One region of the Trichococcus sp. genome, then DNA from elsewhere that is predicted to be linked to it. Evidence: predicted binding sites of a transcription regulator. Region 1 holds the regulator's gene; the other holds the start of a gene.
The links. Region 1 encodes HrcA, which represses chaperone genes, less so after heat shock. Its sites were predicted from a motif close to TTAGCACTCNNNNNNNNNGAGTGCTAA; they were not measured.
Positions count from the first base shown of each region.

Region 2: a site for HrcA is predicted at 1,926-1,952, ahead of groES (co-chaperone GroES). Genes of this name have one in related genera too.

Region 1 is NZ_JBSQPW010000006.1:4,353-11,661, reverse strand. It holds gene pepT (peptidase T) at 1-462, shown strand, start outside; gene ACTCCX_RS02445 (DUF1294 domain-containing protein) at 459-722, shown strand; gene ACTCCX_RS02440 (DegV family protein) at 767-1,618, opposite strand; gene truB (tRNA pseudouridine(55) synthase TruB) at 1,791-2,702, shown strand; gene ribF (riboflavin biosynthesis protein RibF) at 2,725-3,687, shown strand; gene hemW (radical SAM family heme chaperone HemW) at 3,688-4,818, shown strand; gene hrcA (heat-inducible transcriptional repressor HrcA) at 4,953-5,987, shown strand; gene grpE (nucleotide exchange factor GrpE) at 6,010-6,546, shown strand; gene dnaK (molecular chaperone DnaK) at 6,592-7,309, shown strand, end outside.
Region 2 is NZ_JBSQPW010000029.1:17,337-24,645, forward strand. It holds gene groL (chaperonin GroEL) at 1-1,584, opposite strand, end outside; gene groES (co-chaperone GroES) at 1,614-1,898, opposite strand; gene ACTCCX_RS09140 (lysostaphin resistance A-like protein) at 2,095-2,772, shown strand; gene ACTCCX_RS09145 (DUF4305 domain-containing protein) at 2,814-3,020, shown strand; gene ACTCCX_RS09150 (redox-sensing transcriptional repressor Rex) at 3,121-3,753, opposite strand; gene ACTCCX_RS09155 (ABC-F family ATP-binding cassette domain-containing protein) at 4,102-6,057, shown strand; gene ACTCCX_RS09160 (HAD family hydrolase) at 6,176-6,832, shown strand; gene tsaD (tRNA (adenosine(37)-N6)-threonylcarbamoyltransferase complex transferase subunit TsaD) at 6,875-7,309, opposite strand, start outside.

The DNA of each region.
Region 1 (7,309 bases):
CGCGAAGGTTTTTATCACCTGTTGGGCATTGAAGGCAATGTCGAAGAAAGCATAATGACCTACATCATCAGGGATCATGATAAGGCAATGTTTGAGGACAGGAAAACGATCATGATTGACCTTGCGGAACGCATGAACACGGAGCTTTCCGAAGAGCGCATCACCATCGAAATGCACGATCAGTATTACAACATGGGGGAAGTGCTGAAAGAAGATATGCGGCCTGTCGATCTGGCTGAAGCAGCAATGAAGTCGTTGGGGATCACCCCGATCATCGAACCTATCCGTGGCGGGACGGATGGATCGAAGCTATCCTTCATGGGTCTGCCGACACCAAATATCTTTGCCGGAGGAGAAAACTTCCACGGGCGCTATGAATTTGTGTCTGTCGAATCAATGGAAAAAGCAGCTGCTGTCATAGTGGAAATCATCAGACAAAGCCAAGGATACGAAAAACTATGAGAAATCAAGTTCTTGTCTATTTTGTCTTGGTGAACGCATTGCTTTTCATCATGATGGGCATCGACAAAAAGAGAGCGCGGCAAAAAGCTTGGCGCATACCGGAACGCAATCTGCTCCTGCTCGGGTTATTCGGGGGCGGCCTGGGAGGATTCCTGGGGATGCATCATTTCCGCCATAAAACCAAACACCTGAACTTCAAAGTCGTCTTCGCTTTGGGCACACTCGTGACTGGTATAACCTCCTATATCATATTTTTATGAAAAGAAAATGCCGCTATCTTCCGGATGGGAAATAGCGGCATTTTTTATTTGTTTTTCATCAGGAATTGGAAGGAGACGGCTTCCGGGCCGGCGTGGGTCATGACGCTGGCGCTGGCATAGGAAGTATACATCAGGGCGCTAGGGAACGCGGCCTTCAGCATATCGGTGATTTGGTTCGAATATTCCGACAAACCGACATGCGTGACGCCGATTGCTTCAACATCAAGGTATTTCCCTTTCAATTCAGCGATGATTTCTTCGTAGCGTTTTACAATCGCTTTTGTGCCACGGACTTTGACATCGGTAGTCAAGGCGCCGTCGATCATTTTCAGGTTCGCTTTGATGTTCAGCAGTGTTGTGATACGTCCCATCGTTTTTCCGATACGGCCGCCCTTGACCATGTTTTCCAGATTAACGATGCTGATGTAAAGCAAGGTGCGATCCTTTACGGCAGTGACCCGAGGCAATGTGTCCGCTACAGTCAAGCCTTCAGCGGCACATCTGGCTGCTTCCAATACTTGGAAGGCGGCGGCTCTTGCGCAAAATTTTGAATCGATTACGGTAACTTTACCATGGGCGAGTTTAGCCGCTTGGTGAGCAGAATTTACGGTTCCGCTTAGCGTTTCCGTGACATGGGTGGACAAAACTTCGCTGCCATCAGCTGTCAGCTCGTTGTATTTATCCAAAAAGGTCCCCATGGCCGGTTGGGATGATTTTGGTAATTCCTTGCTGCTCGTCATTTTTTCGAGGAACTCAGGTTTCGTTATGGTGATGCCGTCATAGTACAGCACGGTATCAATCATGGATGAAAGTGGAATGATTGTGATTCCATATTTGTCAATTTCTTCTGCGGACAATTCCGTTGTGGAATCGGTCACAATTTTGAAGTTTGGCATGTTGATTCTCCTTCGGTACAGTCTTATTTCTTTAAGCATAGCAGATTTTCAGGGAAAAGTAACGCAGATATCCTCCTCATCATAAGCATATTCTTCAAATCTTGATGTTTTTTCCTGTAGAATAGATTATGCTATAATAGGTTAGTTGCAGAAGAAAGTGGGTTACAAATATATGGATGGAATATTGCCTTTATGGAAAGAACGCGGCATGACAAGTCACGACTGCGTATTCAAGTTGAGAAAAATACTGAAAACTAAAAAAGTCGGGCATACCGGCACATTGGATCCGGAAGTTGATGGCGTTTTGCCGATCTGCATCGGGAAAGCCACAAAAGTCGTCGAGTTTCTGACGGACACGGATAAAGCCTATGAAGGGGAAATCACTGTAGGTGTCGCCACAACGACTGAGGACAGCCAAGGGGAGACGATTGCGAAAAAACCGGTCGATCAAGCTCTTTCATTAGCTGAAATCGATGCAGCGATGGAATCCATGATCGGCGAAAGCATCCAAGTTCCGCCGATGTATTCCGCGGTCAAGGTGAACGGGAAAAGGCTGTACGAATATGCCCGTAAAGGTTTGACTGTCGAAAGGCCGCAAAGGACCATTCTCGTCATGAGTTTTGAGCGGATTTCAGAAACCGTCTATCATGCAGAAGACCAAACCATGTCCTGGCGCTTCCGGGTCACCTGCGGGAAAGGGACTTATGTGCGGACGTTGGCTGTCGATTTGGGCGCTTCACTGGGTTATCCGGCTTACATGTCAAGCCTCACCCGTACCATGAGCGGATCCTTCACGAAGGCTGATTGTCTGACGCTGCAGCAAGTTGCTGAAGCAATGACAATCAACGAAATCGACGCACATCTGAAGCCAATCGACTCTGTATTCGAAACGTTTCAGCAGCTTGCGCTTGACGATGAACTGTGGGATAAAGTGAAAAATGGTGCAGTTCTGCCGAAAGAGGGACCTTTCGAAACAATGGACGGCCCGGTCCTATTCACCCATCAAGGCAAAATCGTGGCGATGTACGAACCGCATCCGACCAAAGCCGCATACATCAAACCCAGGAAAATGTTCCTATCATAATCAGCAAGGAGTTGCTTACGCAATGGAAATAATACATATGCATCATCCCTATGACCAAAAACTGATACCCGACGAGCAAATGGTGTTGGCATTGGGATATTTTGATGGGGTCCACAGAGGCCACCAAGAAGTGATCAAAAGAGCAAGGGAAGTTGCCGAAAAGAAGAACCTCAAACTTGCTGTCATGAGCTTCAATCATCACCCGAGCATTGTTTTTCAGAAAATGAACCCGGAAACGATGCAATATTTGTCCACCGTCAACCGCAAAGCCGAAATTCTCGAGGGCTTAGGCGTTGATTATTTCTTTGTCGTCTCATTCACATCGGCATTCGCCTCTTTACGGCCTCAGGAATTTGTCGACCAATACATTTGCGGGCTGCATGCTGCTGCAGTTGTCGCCGGTTTTGATTACACCTATGGTCCAAGAGAGACAGCGAATATGAAACTGTTGGTGGATTACGCGAAAAGCCGCTTCGAAGTCATCGAAGTTCCCGAATTGAAGAATGAAACCGAAAAAATCAGTTCCACGCACATCCGTGAAGCACTAGTCGAAGGGAATATGGAAAAAGCGAATGAATATTTAGGCTATGTGTATCAGATTGAAGGGACGGTCATCCATGGCGATGCACGAGGCAGGCTGTTGGGGTTTCCGACTGCAAATATCCAGATCGAAAAACACACTCGTCTACCAAGAAACGGCGTCTACATCGTCAGCATCCGAGTGAATGGAACCTGGTACCGCGGCACGGCTTCAATCGGGCACAACATCACTTTTGAAGCCGGCCGCGACAAAACCGTGGAAGTGTATATTCTGGACTTCGACAAAATGATTTACGGTGAGGACGTAGCTGTCAGATGGCACCATTTTATCCGCAGCGAAATCAAATTTTCCGGCGTCGACCAGCTGATTGCTCAGCTGAAAAGCGATGAAGCGGAAACGATCGCCTATTTTGAGGATCACCCATTGGATGAGGTGATTCTCTAGATGGCGGCGGCGTATTTGCACATCCCTTTCTGCGAGCACATCTGCTTCTATTGCGACTTCAATAAAGTATTTTTGGAAGGGCAACCGGTCGATGAATACGTGGATGCTCTGATAAAGGAAATGCACTTGTCGAAACAACTGCATCCAAAAGAAGAAATAAGTACGTTTTATATCGGCGGGGGCACACCGACGACCCTGAATGAGCGCCAACTCGAGAAACTCTTGAACGGGATCCGCAGCACCTATTCCTTGCCGAATGGCGCTGAGTTCACGATGGAAGCCAATCCGGAAAGTGTTTCCTTTGAAAAACTGAAAATCATGCGTGATTATGGAGTCAACCGTTTGAGCATGGGGGTCCAATCCTTCAATAACGACATCCTGAAAAAAATCGGCCGCATCCATACAGCCGAGCAAGTGTACACTTCCGTGGCTGATGCCCGCAGAGCCGGATTCGAAAATATGACCATCGATCTGATCTTCCGCCTGCCGAACCAAACGATGGCCGATTTTGAAGACAGTCTGAAAAAAGCCTTGGAATTGGATTTGCCGCATTATTCTATTTATGCCTTGATTCTCGAAAACAAAACGGTGTTCTATAACCTGATGCGTCAGGGGAAACTGCCGTTGCCTTCGGAAGACACAGAGGCAGATATGTACGCCCTTGCCATCGAGACGATGTCAAAAAATGGCAGGAATCAATACGAAATCTCCAACTTTGCGATTCCGGGTTATGAATCCCAACACAATCTCACCTATTGGAAAAATGAGTCCTATTTCGGTTTCGGGGCAGGTGCGCACGGCTATATCGATGGGATCCGCTACCATAATCATGGACCGATCCAACAGTATTTGGCGCCATTGCGCGAGAACAGTCTGCCGATTATCCGTCAGCAGCAATTGTCGAAACAGGAACAGATGGAAGAAGAGATGATTCTGGGTCTGCGTACGATGGTCGGCGTCAGCCAAAGACATTTTGCTGATAAATTCAAAACCCCGCTGTTGGACCATTATGCTTCCGTCGTTTCCGACTTGGTTGCGGACGGCCTGATTCTGATCGACGGCGACAGAATCCGTTTGACCCCCAGAGGTGTTTTCCTCGGTAATGAAGTATTCCGTTCGTTCCTGGTGTGAATGGGTTCATTGCCATGAGGTGCCAATAATGTTACGAAAAATGATTGTATTCCGTTGACAAAGCCTGTTGCCCATGATAAATTTATTTATGGTTAGCACTCATTGTGGTCAAGTGCTAAAGTGAGGTGAAAATCTTGTTAACAGAAAGACAGTTGCTAATTTTGGATTTAATCGTCAGGCATTACATCGAATTTGAGGAGCCGATCGGTTCGAAGACGCTCCTGAAGGAATCTTCGTTACCGTTAAGTTCTGCAACGATCCGTAACGAAATGATGCGGATCGAGGAATTGGGCTTCCTGGAAAAGATGCATTCTTCATCAGGCAGGATACCGTCCATCCAAGGCTACCGTTACTATGTCGATCAACTTTTAGGCAAAGAAAGCGAAGAAGTCGCTGAAGACGTCAAACAAACGATCAAACATGGGTTTCAGAATCCTTACCGGGAAGTGCAGCAGGTCGTCGAAAAGTCAGCTGAAATGTTGTCTTTCTTGACGAATTATACTGCTTTGGCGATTGGACCTGAAACAAAAGACAGCCGCTTGACGGGCTTCCGACTGGTTCCTCTCAATGAAGGACATGTGATGGCGATATTGGTGACTGATAAAGGACATGTGGAAAACCAGATTTTTTCTGTCTCGCCTGGCTTCTCAGCCGCTGAGATAGAAAAAATCGTCAACATCTTTAATCAGGAGCTGGTCGGCCGCACGCTGCAGGAGGTATTCATCAAACTGCAAACGGACATTCCGGTGATCATCCGGAAGTACGTCGACGCGAAAATCGATTTCACAGCGATCTTCAACGACATCGTGGCGAAGTTGGAGCATGACCGCTTCCATGTAGGCGGCAGCATGAACCTTCTGAACCATTTGGATGAAAGGATGGACAAGAATAAAGTCAAAGCCATTTTAAGCATGCTGAACGGGTCTCCCGACATCCATGCACTTTTTTCAAACCCCAACGAGGGCGTCGGCGTCAAGATCGGAACAGAATTGAACAATGAGCTTCTGCATAGTTTCAGCCTGATTACGGCTACGTACGACACAGCCGGCAACGGTAAAGGCCTGATCGCATTGTTGGGGCCTACCAATATGCCTTACAAAAAAATGATCAGCATCATGAAATTTATGCGCTATGAACTTTCTGATAGCTTGAATGATCTAAACAAATAAGCACGACAAAGGAGATTTTGAAGTGGACAATAACGAAGAATTAGTGGACCTGGAACAAACAACTGCCGAAACAACGGTTGCTGAAGGTCAAGAAGCGGCTACGGAAGCAACTGAGGTTGAAACCTTGAGAGCGACCTTGTCCGAAACGGAAGACCGGTTGTTGCGTCTGCAGGCAGAACTCGCCAATATCCAGAAACGCAACGCGAAAGAAAGACAGGATGCGGCAAAATACCGTTCGCAGTCACTGGCGCAAGAATTATTGCCGGTGATGGACAGTTTGGAGCGCGCATTAGCGATTGAAGTGGAAGATGAAAAATCTTTGAACCTGAAAAAAGGCTTGGAAATGGTCATGAACCTGTTCACGGAGGCTTTCGCGAAAGAGGGGATTTATGCCATCGATCCGATCGATCAGCCTTTCGATCCGAATTTCCATCAATCCATCCAAACGCAGCCGGCTGCCGAAGGCCAAGCGTCTGATACAGTCGTTGTGGTAGTGCAAAAAGGATATGCGTTAAAAGAGCGTGTATTGAGACCGGCAATGGTTATCGTAGCAGAATAATTTTATTGATAAACACAAAAATTTCAGATAGAGGGGAATAACATCATGAGCAAAATTATTGGTATTGACTTAGGAACTACAAACTCAGCAGTCGCTGTATTAGAAGGCGGAGAAGCTAAAATCATCCCAAATCCAGAGGGAAATCGCACGACACCATCTGTCGTTTCCTTCAAAAATGGCGAAATCCAAGTGGGCGAAGTTGCAAAACGCCAAGCAGTGACAAACCCGAACACAATCAGCTCAATCAAACGTCACATGGGTGTTGCGGGCTATAAAGTGGAAGTGGAAGGCAAAAGCTACACGCCGCAAGAAGTTTCTGCAATGATCCTTCAATATCTGAAAGGCTATGCAGAAGACTACTTGGGCGAAAAAGTTGATAAAGCCGTAATCACAGTTCCTGCTTACTTCAACGATGCACAGCGTCAAGCGACTAAAGATGCCGGAAGAATTGCCGGTCTGGAAGTGGAGCGTATCGTCAACGAGCCGACTGCCGCAGCTTTGGCTTACGGTTTGGACAAAACCGATAAAGACGAAAAAATTCTTGTATTCGACTTGGGTGGCGGTACTTTCGACGTTTCCATCCTTGAATTGGGCGATGGCGTATTCGATGTATTAAGTACAGCCGGCGACAACAAATTAGGTGGGGATGACTTCGACAACAAAATCATCGACTACTTGGTTGCGGAATTCAAGAAAGAAAACGGAATCGACCTTGCAAACGACAAAATGGCGAAACAACGTCTGAAAGACGCTGCTGAAAAAG
Region 2 (7,309 bases), on a different contig from region 1:
TGGGGGTGTTGCTGGGGCTGGGCGGTCGGCTACGATCGCTTCTGTCGATAGGATCAGGGCAGCAACGCTGGCTGCATTTTGCAAAGCGGAACGTGTCACTTTAGTAGGATCAACAATTCCTGCTTCGATCATATTTACCCATTCATCGGTTGCGGCGTTATAACCCATACCAACTTCAAGTCCTTTGATTTTATCGGCTACAACGGAACCTTCTTTACCAGCATTTTCAGCGATTTGTCTCACTGGCTCTTCCAATGAACGTGCTACGATGCGAGCACCTGTCGCTTCGTCGCCGATCAGTTCCAACGCTTCAACGCGTTTTTGAACGTTGATCAAAGCTGTTCCACCACCGGATACGATACCTTCTTCAACAGCGGCGCGGGTTGCGTTTAAAGCATCTTCGATACGCAGTTTGCGTTCTTTCAATTCAGTTTCAGTAGCAGCTCCGACTTTGATGACGCCGACGCCTCCGGATAATTTCGCAAGACGTTCCTGCAATTTCTCGCGATCGAACTCTGAAGTTGTTTCGGCTGATTGGGCACGGATGATCGCTACACGTTGTTCGATGGCTTCTTTTTCGCCGGCTCCTTCAACGATGGTTGTGGAATCTTTGGTTACGACAACTTTACCTGCGCGACCCAAATGTTCTACGGTAGTATCCTTCAATTCCAAGCCTAAGTCCTCAGCAATGACTGTACCGCCTGTCAGGATTGCGATGTCCTGCAGCATTTCTTTACGGCGGTCACCGAAACCAGGTGCTTTGACTGCCGCTACATTGAATGTTCCGCGCAATTTGTTCAATACTAATGTAGGCAACGCTTCGCCGTCAACATCATCAGCAACAATCAACAATGGGCGTCCTTGTTGCAGGATCTGTTCCAATAAAGGCAAGATGTCTTGGATGTTGGACAATTTGCGATCTGTGATCAGGATATAAGGTGCTTCTAATTCAGCTTCCATTTTATCGTTGTTGGTAACCATGTATTGCGACAGATAACCACGGTCGAATTGCATCCCTTCAACAACATCCAACTCGGTTTCGATCCCTTTTGATTCTTCGATCGTGATCACGCCGTCGTTGCCGACTTTCTCCATCGCTTCCGCAATCAATTCGCCGATTTCTTTCGATCCAGACGATACAGCAGCGACCTGTGCGATTGATTCTTTCGAATTAACGGTTTGGGAAATTTCCGCTAAACCTTTTACAGCTGCTTGTGTCGCCAACTCAATGCCGCGACGGATTCCTACAGGATTTGCTCCTGCAGTAACGTTCTTCAGCCCTTCGCGAACGATTGCTTGTGTCAGAACAGTGGCAGTAGTAGTACCATCACCGGCAATATCATTTGTTTTGGAAGCAACTTCAGAAACCAGTTTCGCTCCCATATTTTCGAAGCGGTCTTCCAATTCGATTTCTTTGGCGATCGTCACGCCATCATTCGTGATCAATGGAGAACCGTACGCTTTTTCTAAAACAACGTTGCGGCCTTTAGGTCCTAAAGTCACTTTTACGGTATCTGCTAAGATATCCACACCACGAAGCATTGCTGCTCTTGCATCTTCTGAAAATTTAATGTCTTTTGCCATTTTATCGATTCACCTCATGAATTATATTTTTAGTCCAGGATTGCTACGATGTCGCTTTCTTTGATCACTAAGTATTCTGTGCCTGCATATTTAACTTCTGTGCCAGCATATTTTTCGAAAAGGACAGTATTTCCCGCCTTGACGGTCATTTCGATTGTTACGCCGTTGTCTGTAACGCGACCTGCGCCCACAGCAATAACGGTACCTGTTTGGGATTTTTCTTTAGCGGATGACGGTAAAACGATGCCGCCTATAGATTTTTCCTCTTCTTTGGCAACTTCTACAATAACACGGTTTCCTAATGGTTTTAACAAGATGATCCCTCCAAAATTAAGTTCATTTTAGCACTCGTCGAGTTGGAGTGCTAAGTTACATTTCTATATTAATCAATCTCCAATTATTTTGCAAGAGGGAAGCCGATTTTTTCCGATTCTATTTTTTTGCGCTATTATGCTATACTGTTTATCAAGCGCAACAACGTCAGTTTTATCAGAAAGGTACTATTACTATATGAATAAAAAAATTCGTTCCAGGTTAACGTTAGCCATACAGATCATCCTCATCTATCTCGCTTCCCAACTGCTGCCGGTCTTCATGCTTTTTTTCATTCCGGAGCCAGATCGTATCACAGCTGCCATGAATCTCTCGTTATTCTTCGCTTTCCTGGGAACGGTGCTTATGGTAGCATGGAATAGCAGAAAAAAATGGACCCCACAAAATAGTCTTACGAATCAACCGACTGCCTCAATCGGAAGAACGCTCACGACCGGAGTCTTCGGTTTCGTGGGAGCAGTCCTGATCCAGATCGTTGCAATGAATGTGGAGTATCTTTTGTTCAAAATGCCAGTCGTTTCCGAAAATACCGAAGTATTGCTGGACTTGACAAACCGCTACCCGTTCTTTATTTTTAACATTATCATCTTTGCACCTGTGATGGAGGAATTTGTATTCCGAAAAGCGATTGTCACGCATCTGGTTGACGCAATCGGGATGGTCGGCGCAGCCACCATCAGCGCTTTGATTTTTGCGATTGCGCATAATGATGGGCACTATTTGGTTTACGGCTCTCTGGGGCTATGGTTCTCTTACCTTTATTACAGGACAAGAAACATAGCGGCTCCGATGATTGCGCATGCGTTGATGAATGCCGTATCCGCTTTGCCGATTCTGTCCCAACTCATTTCGTAAGACACGCGTTGCCCGCTATTTAGGAAAAAGAAAGGAATATCATGACTTTAAAAAATCTATTAGTTCAAGTAATCATCCGATTCGTTTTCGCAATCCTCTTCATCTCGTTGGCAGTCGATGCCGTGAATACTGCAGGCTGGGGATTCATGGCGATCATCAGTGTGCTGTTCGCAACAAGTGATATCGTGAAAGGCGTGCGCATGTTCAATGCCTACCTGAAGATCAAGGACAGCATCGACAAAAACTAAGAAAAGCTGAACGGGTTCGTTCAGCCCTGAAAAAAAAGAAGGATTGAGGTCCCCTCATCCTTCTTTTTTACGTTTTCTTCCACTCGGCTGCCGACTTTGCTCAGCCGATATCATTGTCCAAGAAATAGATCAACGTCTGCAATTCATTCGTCAAATCCACATTCTGAACGCGGACATTTTCCGGAACGGAAAGACGGATCGGGGTAAAGTTCATGATGCCGCGAACACCCGCTTCGGTCAGTCGGTTGGTGGCATCCTGCGCCACTTCTTGGGGAACGGTCAAAATGGCCACATCAATCTGCTGGATGCGCAATTGCTCCACCATATCCGTCATCGGGTACACAGGTACACCGCTGAGGATTTTGCCGACGATGCCTTCATTGACGTCAAATGCGGCACTGATGCGCACATTATTGCTGACATGAAAGTTGTAGTTCAACAGGGCATGCCCCAAATTACCTACACCAATCAAAGCCACGTTCGTCAGACGGTCTTGGTTCAAGGTTTTACTGAAGAAATCCAGCAAATACTCGACATCATAGCCGTATCCCCTTTTGCCCAGTGCACCAAAATATGAAAAGTCCCTGCGGATAGTAGCGCTGTCCACTTTTACTGCTTCGCTCAATTCAGTGGATGAAACACGTTTTTTACCAGCGTTATGCAAAAAACGCAAATAGCGGTGGTAAATCGGCAACCTCCTTGCCGTAGCTTTTGGAATATCATTCGTCGACATTATTTTCTCCACTTCTTTCCTCTTCATTTCGTACCTCATATTGTTTGCCCAGTTGGCACAAACTTTAAAAAGTATGTTCACATACTTAAACTTTCATATTATATTAGCTATTATATCATCTGATTGTGAAAAATCTACTAATTTGTTCGAAACCGGACTTGATTGTGAAGCCTTATTTGAACAACATGTGAAATACACTACTAATCGTAAGCGCAGCCACAGATGTTTTTCACATGCACAATTACGTGAATATAGCAATAACTTTGCTTGTCCCTATCGAATCAGTGGTTGCTGTGATAAAATGGAAAGGATAACTGCGAGTATTCATTCAGAAAGAGGACACTACATATGATTTTACTGCAAGGACAAAATTTGGCGCGCCTGTTTGGGGCAAGCGTCTTATTCGACAATATTCAAATTACAGTTCAGGACCATTCGCGCATTGCGCTCGTCGGCCGAAACGGAGCAGGAAAATCAACCCTGTTGAAGATTTTGGCAGGTATCGAAGCGACGGATGCAGGCTCTGTTTCCAAGAGCAAGGATGTTACAATCGGCTACTTGGATCAGCACAGCGCGGTCGATTCCTCCAACACAATATGGCAGGAAATGTTGACCATTTTTGCCCCGCTCATCCAATTGAGCAAGGAAGCTGAGCAAGCGGCTTTCGCTTTGGGCGATCCGGACCTGCTCGAAGATGAAGAAGCCTACCAAAAAGCTTTGGAGCGCTATGATTTTCTCCAGCATACGTTGCATGAAAAGAACGCTTACGGCTATGAATCCGAAATCCGTTCGGTGCTGCACGGGTTCCAGTTCTATGAAGAAGATTACCATCGTCCGATTTCCCAATTATCCGGCGGACAGAAAACAAGGCTCGCCTTGGCCAAAATCCTGCTTGAAAAAAACGATCTGCTGATTTTGGATGAGCCTACCAACCATCTGGACATCGACACGTTGGCTTGGCTGGAAAATTATCTGATTGGCTATAACGGCTCGCTTTTGATCGTTTCCCATGACCGTTATTTCCTGGATAAAGTCGCCACTGAAGTCTACGAAATCAGCCGCCACAAAATCCAGCATTACAAAGGCAACTATTCCTATTATCTGACCGAGAAAGCCGCCCGCCTGGAACAGGAACTGAAAGCTTACGAGAAGCAGCAGGACGAAATATCCAAATTGGAGGATTATGTCGCCCGCAATCTGGCCCGTGCCTCCACGACCAAGATGGCGCAAAGCCGCCGCAAACGGCTTGAGAAGATGGAGCGGATGGACAAGCCAAAAGGCGATGAACGCTCCGCCCGCTTCTCCTTCGAGATCGCCAAAGAGAGCGGCAACGTCGTACTGACGCTCGAAGATGGCGCGGTCGGCTATGCGGATACGGTCCTGGCTGACCCGATCAACCTAGATATCCGCAAACAGCAGGCCATCGCGATCGTCGGTCCGAATGGAATCGGCAAGTCCACTTTGCTGAAGTCGATCATTTCCGAGATTCCGCTTCTGAAAGGCCGCGTCCAACTCGGCGCCAATGTGGATCTGGGTTATTATGATCAGGAATTGGGCAACCTTTCTAAGAACAAGAGCGTTCTCGCTGAAATCTGGGACCTTCACCCTACACTAAATGAAAAAGATGTGCGCAGCATTTTGGGTAGCTTCCTGTTCTCAGGCGCCGATGTCGAGAAAACAATCCCGGCATTGAGCGGCGGCGAGAAGGCCAGACTTTCGCTCTGCAAGCTGGCTTTGGACCAAAAAAACTTCCTCGTTCTCGATGAACCCACGAACCATTTGGATATCGACAGCAAGGAAGTGCTTGAAAATGCCTTGATCGATTACGATGGCACCCTGCTTTTCGTTTCCCACGACCGCTATTTCATCAACCGGATCGCGACCAGCATTGTCGAACTCTCTGCTGAAGGCAGCAAATTGTACCTCGGGGACTACGATTACTATATTGAGAAGAAACAACAAGAAGCGGCGCTGGCAGCTCTGCAGCAAGCCGAAAATGCTGCTGAAGCGACTGCTGCTGTCGAACCTCTTTCAAAAGCCAAAGGGGATTACGTTTCTTCCAAGGAAAAACTGAAATTGGAAAGAAAGCTGGCCAGGCAAGTTGAAGCTTTGGAGGATGAATTGGCGTCTGTCGAAGAGTCCATCGCCGCGATCGAACTCCAGTTGACAGAGCCTGAAGTCTATGGGAATCATGAAAAAGTTCAACAGTTCAACCAGCAATTGCTCGCACTCCAAGCGCGTCAGGACGAGCTGATGCAGGATTGGGAAGAGCAGACCACTGCGCTCGAGGAACTGAGCGAATAATCAAGCGGATAACCGTTTCGGCTTGTGCGCTTCTTACTGTTTTGGTTGAGCCGCTGCCGGAACTTTTGTCAGGATGCAAGGGAACAAGTACACATAATAGGAATATGGAGGTAAGAATATGTTGGAAGCCGTTTTATTTGATATGGATGGTGTCATCATCGATACGGAACCATTCTTTTTGCGATCGGAAAGTATGTTGTTGAAGGAATTTGGAGTGGACACCGAGCTGGAATACCATTTCCGCTACCAAGGGACCACGCATGAATATATGTGGGAAACGATGAAAAATGAATTCAACCTGGATGCTCCAGTCGGAGAATTGGTGGAACGGGCGAACGTCATCCGGAACCGTCTGATGGAAGAAGACGGCCTGCAGCCGATCCCAGGTGTGATTCCCTTCATTGCGCGACTGCATGAAGCTGGTGTCCCTTTGGCGATTGCCTCGTCCTCTCCGTTGACGGATATCCATAAAGCCGTAAAGTCTTTGGACATCGAAAAGTATTTCAACTACTTTGTTTCGGGTGAGAGCGTTGCACGCTCCAAACCGGCACCTGATATTTTCCTGGATGCGGCCGAAAACCTGAAGGCCAAACCGGAAAACTGCGTCGTCATCGAAGACTCAAGAAATGGGGTTGCTGCTGCGCATGCTGCCGGCTGCAAATGCATCGGTTTCCGCAATCTGGAGTTCCCACCTCAGGATCTGTCCTTGGCAACCATCATCGTAACCGGTTTTTCGGATCTCGATGCCGACTACTGCAGAGCGCTGATCGATTAAATGCAAAATCAGAAAGCTGACCAATCAGCTTTCTGATTTTTCTCATTCTCCGAGCACCAAGCCGGGATGAGCATTCAGATCGTATCCGGCAAAATTTTTCTGCCGGTATTCAGTGTAGGCCGCAGCCCCGATCATCGCAGCATTATCCCCGCAAAGCGACAATGGGGGAATGACGACATCGACTTCCGGAAGCTCTTGCGCCATTTTTGCGGACAACGCCTCGCGCAAGCCTCTATTGGCGGCAACTCCGCCAGCCACCAGCAGCTGCTTGATGTTCTTTTCCTTGGCTGCGCGCAAAGTCTTATGCACCAGCACCTCCACGACGCTTGCCTGGAAACTGGCGGCCAAGTCATAGGGATTGATGTCATCCCCTTTTTGGCGCGCATTATGGACGGTGTTGATGACGGAACTTTTCAGTCCGCTGAAGCTGAAATCGTAATTGTCTTCCTTGATCATCGCGCGCGGAAAATGCATCGT